DNA from 3 places in the Vibrio sp. 03_296 genome. Region 2 is predicted to be linked to each of the others. Evidence: predicted binding sites of a transcription regulator. Region 2 holds the regulator's gene; each other region holds the start of a gene.
The links. The regulator PurR, encoded in region 2, represses purine synthesis genes. The targets are predictions, from matches to a motif close to TNANGNAAACGTTTNCNTNA.
Positions count from the first base shown of each region.

Region 1: purE (5-(carboxyamino)imidazole ribonucleotide mutase) is a predicted target of PurR. The motif match lies at 1,852-1,871, and genes of this name have one in related genera.
Region 3: glyA (serine hydroxymethyltransferase) is a predicted target of PurR. The motif match lies at 1,620-1,639, and genes of this name have one in related genera.

Region 1 covers NZ_NPKW01000110.1:2,093-6,185, forward strand. The annotation lists gene aroE (shikimate dehydrogenase) at 1-146, opposite strand, end outside; gene hemF (oxygen-dependent coproporphyrinogen oxidase) at 259-1,176, opposite strand; gene CIK04_RS13450 (L-threonylcarbamoyladenylate synthase) at 1,205-1,762, opposite strand; gene purE (5-(carboxyamino)imidazole ribonucleotide mutase) at 1,943-2,428, shown strand; gene CIK04_RS13460 (5-(carboxyamino)imidazole ribonucleotide synthase) at 2,432-3,565, shown strand; gene CIK04_RS13465 (type I DNA topoisomerase) at 3,631-4,093, opposite strand, start outside.
Region 2 covers NZ_NPKW01000157.1:28,176-32,268, reverse strand. The annotation lists gene torD (molecular chaperone TorD) at 1-437, shown strand, start outside; gene purR (HTH-type transcriptional repressor PurR) at 748-1,752, shown strand; cyclic di-GMP riboswitch class I at 1,950-2,038, shown strand; gene CIK04_RS21615 (TfoX/Sxy family DNA transformation protein) at 2,154-2,747, shown strand; gene CIK04_RS21610 (TVP38/TMEM64 family protein) at 2,872-3,549, shown strand; gene CIK04_RS21605 (DUF2007 domain-containing protein) at 3,563-3,871, shown strand; gene CIK04_RS21600 (alpha/beta fold hydrolase) at 3,917-4,093, opposite strand, start outside.
Region 3 covers NZ_NPKW01000029.1:13,792-17,884, forward strand. The annotation lists gene CIK04_RS02155 (hypothetical protein) at 1-181, shown strand, start outside; gene glyA (serine hydroxymethyltransferase) at 314-1,564, opposite strand; gene CIK04_RS02165 (YitT family protein) at 1,910-2,509, shown strand; gene treC (alpha,alpha-phosphotrehalase) at 2,609-4,093, opposite strand, start outside.

The sequences.
Region 1 (4,093 bases), on a different contig from region 2:
TCAACAAAGCCCTCTTTTGGCGCGCTTTCTGCTGTGTAGATTAAAGACTGGTTGGTTTGGCGGGCAAACAAGGTGTGAATAAATGGCGATTTACTGTGTCCGATAGGGTTGCCAAACACAGCATAACGATCGATTTGTTGAGTCATTTCCTTACCTTTGTTGTTCTTACCGCTTGCTTAACTATAGAGAAAACAGGGCCACCTGATTAACGATGACCCTATCACTATCTATCTATATAGAAAAGAGGAGATTCCTTGCTTACCATTCTCTCGGTTTTAAGTAATGCTGGTAAAGGTCCGCTTCTGGTGAACCAGTTTGTGGTTCATAGCTGTATTCCCAGCGAGCCAGTGGCGGCATCGACATCAAAATCGACTCGGTACGCCCACCACTTTGCAAGCCAAACAAAGTCCCGCGATCATACACTAGGTTAAACTCAACATAGCGGCCACGGCGATACAACTGGAACTCGCGTTCACGCTCGCCATACTCTGTGGCTTTACGACGTTCAACAATGGGTAAGTAAGCATCGCAATACCCTTCACCAACAGCGTTGATGTAGTCAAAGCACTTCTCAAACTCCCACAGATTGAGGTCATCAAAAAATAGGCCGCCGATACCTCGCGTTTCACCGCGGTGAGGCAAATAGAAATAGTCATCACACCAAGCTTTATGCTGCAGATACACATCAGCACCAAAGGGCGCACACACTTCCTTGGCGGTGTTGTGCCAAAATTGGCAATCCTCTTCAAACGGATAGAACGGAGTTAAGTCAAACCCACCACCAAACCACCAGATCGGTGCTTCCCCCTCTTTTTCAGCAATGAAGAAACGCACGTTTGCATGCGATGTCGGAACGTAAGGATTGTGAGGATGCATGACGAGAGAAACGCCCATGGCTTCGAATCGGCGCCCAGCCAATTCTGGACGATGCGCCGTTGCAGAAGCTGGCATTGCATTACCCTGCACATGGGAGAAGTTAACCCCCCCTTGCTCAAACACGTTGCCATCACGCATTACGCGTGTTCGGCCACCGCCACCTAATCGGTCTCCTGGCTCTCGATGCCAAGCATCTTCTATAAATGTTGCTTTGCCATCTTCTTGTTCCAGTCGTTGACAAATTTGATCTTGTAACTGCATCAAGTAAAGCTTGACCGCGTCTTTATCTATTGTGGACATCTAAACTACCTTTTGAAGCTGAGCAGGGTTATCCCTGTCTTAATAATTGTTCTGTACGAGCATCGCGGATTTCACTGGGTCGATGGCGCTCACCAATTTCACCAAGCAAAATGGTGGAGATCTGGTTGCCCAATTGACCTTGAACCTGCTCAACGGTTTTACATTCCGTTTGGCCTGACAAATTCGCACTGGTAGAGGTTAGCGGCTTTCCATACTCACTGCACAACTTTTGTACCAAAGGATGATCACTCACACGAACCGCAACGGTCTGGCGATAACCTGTGACGAGCGCCGACGCTCGTGCACTTGCTGGCATTACCCATGTATAAGGACCTGGCCAAGTGGCGAAAACTCTCTGAAGTTGCTCCGATGACAAACTTGTTAAATCGAGATACGGTTGAAGCTGTTGAAAATCAGCGGCGATCAAAATCAAGCCTTTATCTCTGGGTCGCTGTTTAATCGTCAGAAGACGCTCAATGGCCACCTCATTATCAGGATCGCAACCTAAGCCAAACACGCCCTCTGTCGGGTAAGCCACCACTTGACCTTGCTTTAACGCCTTCACGACTTGCTGTAAATTACTCACCACTTCTTCTCTCTAGATACTCAACCTACTACAAATAAGCCAATAACCCGCCGAATGCCAGCGAAAAACGCACGTGGTAGCTCTCACCCAAACGCAAACGTTTGCTTGGGGTAAAAAACCTCGTATAATGCGCACAAAATTGATCAGCTCACCCAATTATGCAGCTTGAAGGAGTTTGAGATGAAAGTCGGTATCATCATGGGTTCTAAATCGGATTGGCCAACCATGAAACTAGCAGCAGAAATGCTGGACAGATTTGGCGTGGAATACGAAACCAAAGTAGTTTCAGCACATCGAACTCCTCATCTCCTTGCTGAATATGCCTCAACCGCCAAAGAGCGTGGGTTGAAAGTGATTATTGCCGGTGCAGGTGGCGCGGCGCATTTACCTGGCATGGCGGCGGCATTTACCAGCTTGCCCGTTTTGGGCGTACCCGTGCAATCACGCGCGTTATCAGGGCTCGACTCTCTCTACTCTATTGTGCAAATGCCAAAAGGCATCGCAGTAGGGACATTGGCAATTGGTGAAGCTGGTGCAGCGAACGCTGGTCTTCTCGCTGCGCAAATCCTTGGAACTCACGACGAAAATATCATGGCCAAAGTTGAATCCTTCCGCCAAGAACAAACAGCAAGCGTCCTTGCTAACCCGAATCCTGCAGAGGACTAAATCATGCACGTATTGGTTCTGGGCGCTGGACAATTAGCACGTATGATGTCATTGGCTGGTGCGCCTTTGAATATCCAGATTTCTGCCTATGATGTGACAACGGGTGATGTCGTTCATCCTTTGACGTTGCATCTTCTTGGTCACGGCTTAGAGCAAGCGATTGAACACGTTGATGTGATCACAGCAGAGTTTGAACACATTCCTCATGACGTATTGGCGATCTGCCAAGCAAGTGGCAAGTTTCTTCCAAGCAGTGAGGCGATAAAGGCAGGTGGTGATCGTCGTTTGGAAAAAGCCTTGCTCGACAATGCGGGTGTACGCAATGCCAATTACTACGTCATTGAAACGCGTGAAGACTTCAATAAAGCGATTGAGCACGTTGGCATGCCAATGGTGCTAAAGAGCGCATTGGGAGGCTATGATGGTAAAGGGCAATGGCGTTTGAAAGATGCCGCGCAAATTGAAACCCTTTGGCAAGAGATGGCAGCTTGTATCGCGGCTACGCCAACTCAAGCGATTGTCGCTGAAGAATTTGTTCCATTTCAACGTGAAGTTTCATTGATTGGCGCTCGTGGTAAAGAAGGGCAGATCGAAGTCTACCCACTGGCAGAAAACATTCACGTCAATGGCGTGTTAAGCCTTTCAACGGCAATTGACTCACCAGAGCTGCAAGAGCAAGCACAACAAATGTTTACTGCTGTCGCTGAAACACTGAACTACGTTGGTGTGTTGGCGCTTGAATTTTTCGATGTCGACGGACAATTGTTAGTCAATGAAATTGCACCTAGAGTACATAACTCCGGCCATTGGACCCAGCAAGGAGCCGAAACTTGCCAGTTTGAAAATCACTTGCGCGCCGTTTGTGGTTTACCACTTGGTAGCACTAAGCTGGTTCGTGAAACCTCGATGATCAACATCCTTGGTGAAGATACTCTGCCCGCAAGCGTGATGGCGATGGACGGTTGTCATATTCATTGGTATGGCAAAGAGAAACGCGCAGGCCGAAAAATGGGCCATATCAACGTGTGTGGTGATTACAGCGGAGAGCTGCAGCGCAGCCTTTGCGCTCTCGCCAATGTATTGGATGAGAAAGCCTTTCCAGCGGTACATGAGTTTGCCAAAAAGTGGCAAGCGTAGTCGCCCTTTCGGCTTTTAAACAGATAGCAAAAGGGTCGCCATGTGCGACCCTTTTCAATGTGAACTCAACACGATTGAGCATGCTGACATTTGCGGTTTGCGCATTGTAACTTCACACCACTGGCGAGCTTCTTCTCAACCAACAAAGTAAAACCACACTCTTCACAACAACCTTTTACTGGTGGCTGGTTAACCGCAAACTTACACTTCGGATAGTTATCACAGGCATAGAAGGTTTTACCAAAGCGAGTTTTACGCTCAACTAAGTGTCCTTTGCCACACTCGGGGCAAGCAAACAACGCTTTGGGATTCTGCTCTGGTTCAGGCTGGTTGATTGGTTCAATATGATGGCAATGTGGGTAATGACTGCACCCGACAAACATGCCGTAACGTCCCTGACGAAGCACCAACTCGTTCCCGCACTCAGGGCAAGCGACCCCCAACTCTTTGACGATATGGCCATCATTTTGATGAAGGGGCTTGACGTAATCACACTGTGGGTACTGATTACACCCCAAAAACGCGCCA
Region 2 (4,093 bases):
AAGATGCGCAATTGGAATTAGCGGCAGATTTTTGTGACCTATTTTTGAAAACCGCAAAACATGGCGCGCTGCCATACGCATCAATTTACCTTACAAAAGATGGCCTACTCAATGGCGAGCCGGCACAAAAAATGGATGCTTGGCTAAAAAAACATGGTGTGCAGGTCAATCAACAACTAAATGAACCGGCCGATCACTTAGCGATCATGCTCGACTTTCTTGGCAACCTCATCATTCGCTCAAATGAGTTTGAACAAGATCGCCACATGGAAGATGCTTTCATCGAGCAAAACACATTTATTCAAGAAATGTTGCTCTCTTGGTTACCTACCTTCTCTCAACGAGCAGCACAATATGATGAGTTTGGCTTCTATAACAGCGCAATAAAACTACTTGTTGCGTTTTGTATGCTGGACAGCGACTATTTAGTTGGATAATAATTACGCCCTTATCAATAGAGCAAACACTCGGTTACACTTTAACCACTAAAGTGTGAACACGGATACACATTTCGCTGTTTGAGTAGGTTGCCACTCTTGCCGTCTCAGTCTAAAATTGAGACCGCAATCGATAAAATATGATTTTAATGCAAACCGCTGAAATACAGCGGTTTTTGTGTTTATTTAAAGCTAAGCTGCTGCTTTTCTAGTGTGTCTTCCTTACAAAGCGAATTCGGAGAAAGGTAGCAAACTGTGTTGCAACAAAGAATCGTAGATTCAAAATGCAACCTTAGACAGGACAATACCTATGGCCACAATTAAAGATGTCGCGCGTCTCGCTGGAGTATCCACGACCACAGTGTCGCACGTAATCAACAAAACGCGTTTTGTTGCAGAAGCCACTCAAGAAAAAGTCATGAAAGCGGTTGACGAGCTCAACTACGCGCCTAGCGCAGTAGCGCGTAGCCTAAAGTGCAACACCACTCGTACTATTGGTATGCTGGTCACTCAATCTACCAATTTGTTCTTTTCTGAAGTGATTGATGGCGTAGAAAGCTACTGTTACCGCCAAGGTTATACGCTAATTCTTTGTAATACGGGCGGTATCTACGAGAAGCAACGTGATTACATTCGTATGCTTGCGGAAAAACGCGTAGATGGCATTTTGGTGATGTGTTCAGACCTCACTGAAGAACTACGCGAAATGCTTGATAAGCATGCAGATATTCCTAAAGTGATTATGGACTGGGGTCCAATCAGCTCACAAGCCGATAAAATTATCGATAACTCAGAGGAAGGTGGCTACTTGGCCACTAAGTACTTGATTGAAAATGGTCATACAAAAATTGCGTGTTTAAGTGGTCACTTTGAAAAAGCCGCGTGCCAAGAGCGCATCCAAGGCTTTAAACGCGCGATGAAGGAAGCTAATATTGCCGTTAACAACGAGTGGATCCTTGAAGGAAACTTTGAATGTGATACGGCTGTGATGGCTGCTGACAAGATCGCGTCGTGGCAAGATCGCCCAACGGCGGTCTTCTGCTTCAACGACACCATGGCACTGGGTTTGATGAGCCGCCTTCAACAGTCAGGCCTTCGCATTCCTGAAGACATCTCTGTGATCGGCTACGATAATATTGAGTTGGCGGAATACTTCTCACCACCGCTAACAACCATCCACCAGCCAAAACGCCGTGTTGGTAAAAATGCATTTGAGATCCTTCTCGAACGTATTAAGGACAAAGAGCATGACAAACGCGTGTTTGAAATGCATCCCGAGTTAGTGGTTCGTGATACCGTTAAAAAAATCAATTAGTTAAGACTAATATTCTAAAGCATCCAAATCTGGATGCTTTTTTTTTCATTCTTAGTAAGTGATTTGTTAAGTCAAATTCTGTTAAGTTCTTAAAAACGAGCATTCATTCACTTAACTGCAACTATTATCTGAACCAATGTCACATTTTTTATTTGAAAATGTGATGTTACTCCAATAGAAATCGTATCCTTCTAGTGTCACGCACAGGGCAAACCATTTGAAAAAGTGGGACGCAAAGCCTCCGGCCTAAACCAGACGTTTTTTGGTAGGTAGCGGGGTTACCGATGGCAAAAATGCATAACAACAAGTTTACCCATTAATGACATTGTATTTGCATTGGTTTGCTAATCTCTCGGACCTGATTTGGTGGCGTAATAGTAATTACACCGAGATAACACATCATGGATAAACCGATACTCAAAGATTCAATGAAGCTTTTTGAGCAACTTGGTGCGATAAAATCTCGCTCAATGTTTGGCGGATTCGGCCTTTTTGCAGATGAGACCATGTTCGCACTTGTGGTGAAAGACCAGCTTCATATTCGCGCAGATCAAAAATCAACATTACTTTTTGAAAAGCAAGGGCTCAAACCATACGTTTATACTAAGCGTGGGTTTCCTGTTGTCACTAAGTACTACGCGATTTCAGACGCGCTATGGCAAGACCAAAATGCACTACTCGCTTTAGCCAAACGTGCATTGGCCAGTGCTAATAATGATAAACAACTGCAAGCAACAGCAAAACCTGAACGATTAAAAGACCTACCTAACCTGCGTTTAGCCACCGAACGAATGCTTAAAAAGGCGGGAATTGAAACAGTCGAGCAGTTGGAGTCTCAAGGCGCGGTTCGTGCGTACGAAGCGATTAAAAACACCCACAGTGGTGCCGTGAGCTTAGAGCTGCTTTGGGCGTTAGAGGGAGCCATCAATGGTACGCACTGGAGTGTGATTCCTCAGCAACGTCGAGACGAATTAGTGAATAAATTGTCTTTGTAGGCAAGCACGTTTATTATTTCTTATAGATTAAAACCACATCAAAATGATGTGGTTTTTTTATATCGTTTGAAAGATTTTCTGTCTCAATCAGGTCTGATAACCAAGCTATCTGGAGAAAAATTGAATGAACAAAAAACTCGTATTCGGAATCTTGCTTATCGCGACCATTATTTTATTGGCGGTTAATTTTAGTCAATACCTCACACTCGACAACGCTAAAGCACAACAACTTGCCCTGAACAGTTTTATTGAAGAAAAATTTCTGTTTGCTTCAATAAGCTATTTTGTCATTTACGTTGGTCTTACCGCCTTTTCAGTTCCTGGAGCTACCGTCGTCACGCTATTAGGCGCTGCTCTGTTTGGTTTTTGGTATAGCCTACTTCTTGTCTCGTTTGCCAGCACCATTGGGGCAACCATCGCATTTTTGAGTAGTCGCTACCTGCTAAAAGATTGGGTGCAGGCACGTTTTGGAGACAAACTTAGCGCGATCAACCAAGGCGTTGAAAAGGATGGCGCCTTTTATCTATTTTCATTACGCTTGATCCCTGTCTTCCCATTTTTCCTGATTAATTTGCTAATGGGTTTAACACCAATTTCCATTGGTCGTTACTATCTTACTAGCCAGATAGGCATGCTACCTGGTACGGCTGTCTACCTAAATGCGGGGACACAATTGGCCGACATCAACTCGTTGTCGGGGATACTTTCACCGACAGTATTAGCCTCATTTGCGTTATTGGGTGTCTTTCCTATCGCTGTAAAATGGATCATGAGTAAATTTAGACCTCAACTCTCTTCATAAAAGGAATTCACTTATGAAGATATTCACCGCCAACACGCCTATAGAAGCGCATATCGTGTGCCAATTACTGATGAATGAAGCGGTACAATGTGAGGTTCGAGGTGAGGGTTTATTTGGCTTGAGAGGTGAGTTACCAGCAACTGAGGATACCAATCCATACATTTGGCTATTGGAACCTGAGAAAGTCGATTTTGCTAAAGCGATATTAGCCAGCTATCGTGAGCAGCAAGTAGCGCATCAAAATTGGCTATGCCCACAGTGCGGAGAAGAAATAGAAGGTCAATTTGGAGCTTGCTGGCATTGTGGGCAAGTACTTGAGTAATGAGCGCAATTGACAGAGGAAGGCACTAGCCTTCCTCATGTTTTATTAGATTTGGCGTTGGATAAAATCGATCGAATGCTGGTTAAACTCGTCGGGCTTTTCCACATTGCACACATGGCCACAGTTTTTTATCTCTAGCAACTCACTCTGGGTGTGAGCAGCAACCATCTCTTTGACGGGTTTAATAAACATATAATCACGCTCTCCCATCAAATATAGCGT
Region 3 (4,093 bases), on a different contig from region 2:
CATCGTATGCGCTGATGGTGCGAAGTTTGCGCTAAACAGTGAAGAGACACTGAATGTAATGCGTGATATCAATATCGATTACTGTGATGGTGAAGGCTTAGGTAAGTTTAGCGAAACCAATAGCTACTACTCGTTCCAATGTAAGTCAGGTTCGCTATTAAGCATTTCTAAAGACAAGTAATGGCTGTCGCTACGCCAACGCTCTTGGTTGAATGGTGACTTTTCTTGTTCCTTTTACTGTTTTAACTAAGAAATGTACGAATGAAAAAGGCTTCCATCCGGAAGCCTTTTTGATGTTCAAGTAGCCAAAATCTTATGCGTAAACAGGTAGACGCTTACAGATTTCTAGTACTTTCTGTTTCGTTGCTTCGATAACCGCTTCATTGCCGATGTTGTCTAGTACGTCACACATCCAGTTTGCTAGCTCTTTCGCGTCTTCTTCAGTGAAGCCACGGCGAGTGATCGCTGGCGTACCAACACGGATACCCGAAGTCACAAACGGACTACGAGGGTCGTTTGGTACTGAGTTCTTATTTACCGTGATGTTTGCTGCGCCTAGTGCTGCGTCAGCATCTTTACCTGTAATGTCTTTGTCGATTAGGTCAACAAGGAACAGGTGGTTTTCTGTACCATTAGATACGATTTTGTAACCACGCTCTTGGAACTGAGCCACCATCGCTTTTGCGTTTTTCACTACGCGCGCTTGGTAAGCTTTAAACTCAGGTTCCATCGCTTCTTTGAACGCTACTGCTTTACCCGCGATAACGTGCATTAGAGGACCGCCTTGACCGCCAGGGAAAACGGCCGAGTTCAGTTTCTTGTACATGTCTTCGCCAGCGTTAGACAGGATAAGACCACCACGTGGACCTGCTAGCGTTTTGTGCGTCGTTGTCGTTACTACGTGCGCGTGTGGCACAGGTGTTGGGTATTCACCTGCTGCGATAAGACCCGCAACGTGCGCCATATCGACGAATAGGTAAGCGTCAACTTTGTCTGCGATTTCACGCATGCGCTTCCAATCAACGATTTGAGAGTACGCTGAGAAACCACCGATGATCATCTTAGGTTTGTGCTCAAGCGCTAGCGCTTCCATTTCGTCGTAGTTAATTTGGCCAGCTTCATCGATACCGTAAGGGATGACGTTGTAGTGCTTACCAGAGAAGTTTACAGGAGAACCGTGAGTCAGGTGACCACCGTGCGCTAGGCTCATACCTAGAACTGTATCGCCTGGGTTAAGAAGTGCCATGTAAACCGCGCTGTTAGCTTGAGAGCCAGAGTGTGGCTGAACGTTCGCGTACTCACAACCAAACAGTTTACATGCACGCTCAATCGCTAGAGACTCAGCTTTGTCCACGTACTCGCAACCACCGTAGTAGCGCTTGCCTGGGTAGCCTTCAGCGTACTTATTGGTTAGCTGAGAGCCTTGAGCTTCCATTACACGTGGACTTGTGTAGTTTTCTGAAGCGATCAGCTCGATGTGTTCTTCCTGGCGAAGAGTTTCTTCCTGGATAGCTGCGAATAGCTCCGCATCGTAATCAGCGATATTCATATCACGCTTAAGCATCTGTATCTCCTGACTCAGATTTGACTGAAAGTTGCAAAAAAACTGGTTAATGACCCAACGCAAACGTTTTCGTCACCATAATGGCGCGCATTCTACATAATTTGATCCAGGTCATAAAGAGAAAATTCATTTTTCTCTATGCAGTTTCTTCATGATGACATGTGAAAGATTTCATCTTGGCTTTGTCCTTAAGCGAAAATGCAATCTAAAGTGTCAATTTTGCGTTTCACACCCTGTAAAACAACAATTACATAGGTTTACCCTAATTTTAGCCCGCTAGCTACCAAAAAGATCAGCTTTTTACTACTATGCACGCCCTCAATCGCAAATGAAATTTAACCACTGATGGAAAAACACTCACGTAGAGAAGACTGGATCGCCATATTAACCGGCACCTTTCTCGTCGCCCAAGGCGTCTTTTTTCTGCAATCAGCCAATCTACTGACAGGCGGGACAACTGGGCTTGCTCTGTTAGTCACTCAGTTTACTCCATTCACTTTTGGAATGTTGTATTTTTTGGCGAACTGCCCTTTCTATTTATTGGCTTGGAAACGCTATGGGCGTCGCTTTGCTTTTAATAGTGCCATTTCTGGTGGTTTAGTCTCAATTTTTGCCGATAACCTATATTTAGTAATCTCTGTTGAGCATATCAATGAAGTTTACTGCGCGATTGCGGGTGGGCTGTTAATGGGCCTAGGAATGCTTATCCTATTTCGTCATCGCTCCAGTTTGGGGGGCTTTAACGTGCTTTGCCTCTACATCCAAGATAAATTTGGTGTTTCAGTGGGGAAATCGCAGATGGCAATTGATGCAACCATCCTATTTGCTTCCTTTTTCTTTGTCAGCCCGACCACGATCGCACTGTCGATTCTCGGCGCTTTTGCGTTGAATTTAGTACTCGCAATGAATCATAAGCCGCATCGATACTCGGTTCGTTATCAATAACCTGTTTCTCCCATGTAACAAAAAAAGGCTTTGGAACTTCCAAAGCCTTTGAACGTATTAGGGGCGTGCCATTAGCGTTCTTTACAACGAACAACAAACTTAACGTTCAATCAAGAGAATACGAGTCTCGTAAGGTTTGAGTACTTGGTGATGTGAAGCCATGGCACTCGGTCGATTTTGGTAATTAGACAGCAAACATTTCGCTTTACGCATGTCGAGACCCAATGGCAATACACACTCCACCTCTTCCCCGTAGTAGTTATTGATGCACACCAGTTGCTGAGCCGAACTGGTCCGCGCATAGGCAAACACACTCTGATGCTCGGGTAATAAGTCTTGATAATCACCTTGGGTGATCACTGGCACTTCTTTACGTAGTTCAATCAATCGTTTATAGAAATAGAACACAGAATTGAGATCCGCCACAGCCGCTTCCGCGTTGATCTTCGAGTAGTTACTCGCCACCGCTAACCACGGTTCTCCTTGTGTAAATCCTGCGTGTTTTTCATCTGACCATTGCATTGGGGTGCGTGAATTATCACGAGACTTTTGTGCCAAAATCGCCATCATCTCGTTATGGTCAACTCCCTGCTGCTCAACCATGATCTGATACATGTTGGTGCTTTCAACATCACGATACTGTTCAATCTCGGTATACCTTGGGTTGGTCATGCCAATTTCTTCGCCTTGATAAACATAAGGCGTGCCTTGCATCATATGAACCGAGGCTGCCAACATCTTTGCAGATTCAACCCGATACGCTTGATCGTTACCCAAACGGCTCACGACACGTGGCTGATCATGGTTACACCAAAAGAGCGCTCCCCAACCTTTGCCATTCAGGCCCGTTTGCCAATGATTAAAGATCTGTTTGAGTTGTAGAAAATCAAATGGTGCCCTGGTCCATTTTTCACCCTTTGGATAATCCACTTTCAGGTGATGAAAATTGAACACCATGGAAAGTTCTTTGCCATCAAGAGAGGAGTACTGCTGACAATGCTCTAAGGTTGTCGACGACATCTCACCTACGGTCACACTGCCATACTTTTGGAAAACAGCTTGACTGATCTCTTGGAGATAGTCGTGTACACGCGGTCCATCGGTATAAAAACGACGCCCGTCGCCAATCTCATCATTGCAAAAATCTTGTTGCTTCGAAATCAGATTGATGACGTCCAGACGAAATCCGTCAACGCCTTTTTCCGCCCAAAAACGAATAACGTTTTTCACTTCCTCACGAACCGTAGGATTTTCCCAATTGAGATCGGCCTGCTCTTTGGCAAAAAGGTGCAGATAATATTGGCCGGTTTGTTCATCCAGAGCCCAAGCGCTGCCGCCAAACTTAGACTGCCAATTATTCGGCTCCTTTCCTTCGACCGGGTCTTTCCAGATGTAGTAATCCCGATATGGACTGTTTTTGTTACCCAATGCCGATTGAAACCAAGCGTGCTCGGTCGAGGTGTGGTTCACCACAATGTCCATGATAAGACGGATTCCGAGCTGATGCGCTTTCTCGAGCAACTCATCAAAATCCGCCATCGTGCCAAACTGAGGGTTAATTTGGTAGTAATCCGAAATGTCGTA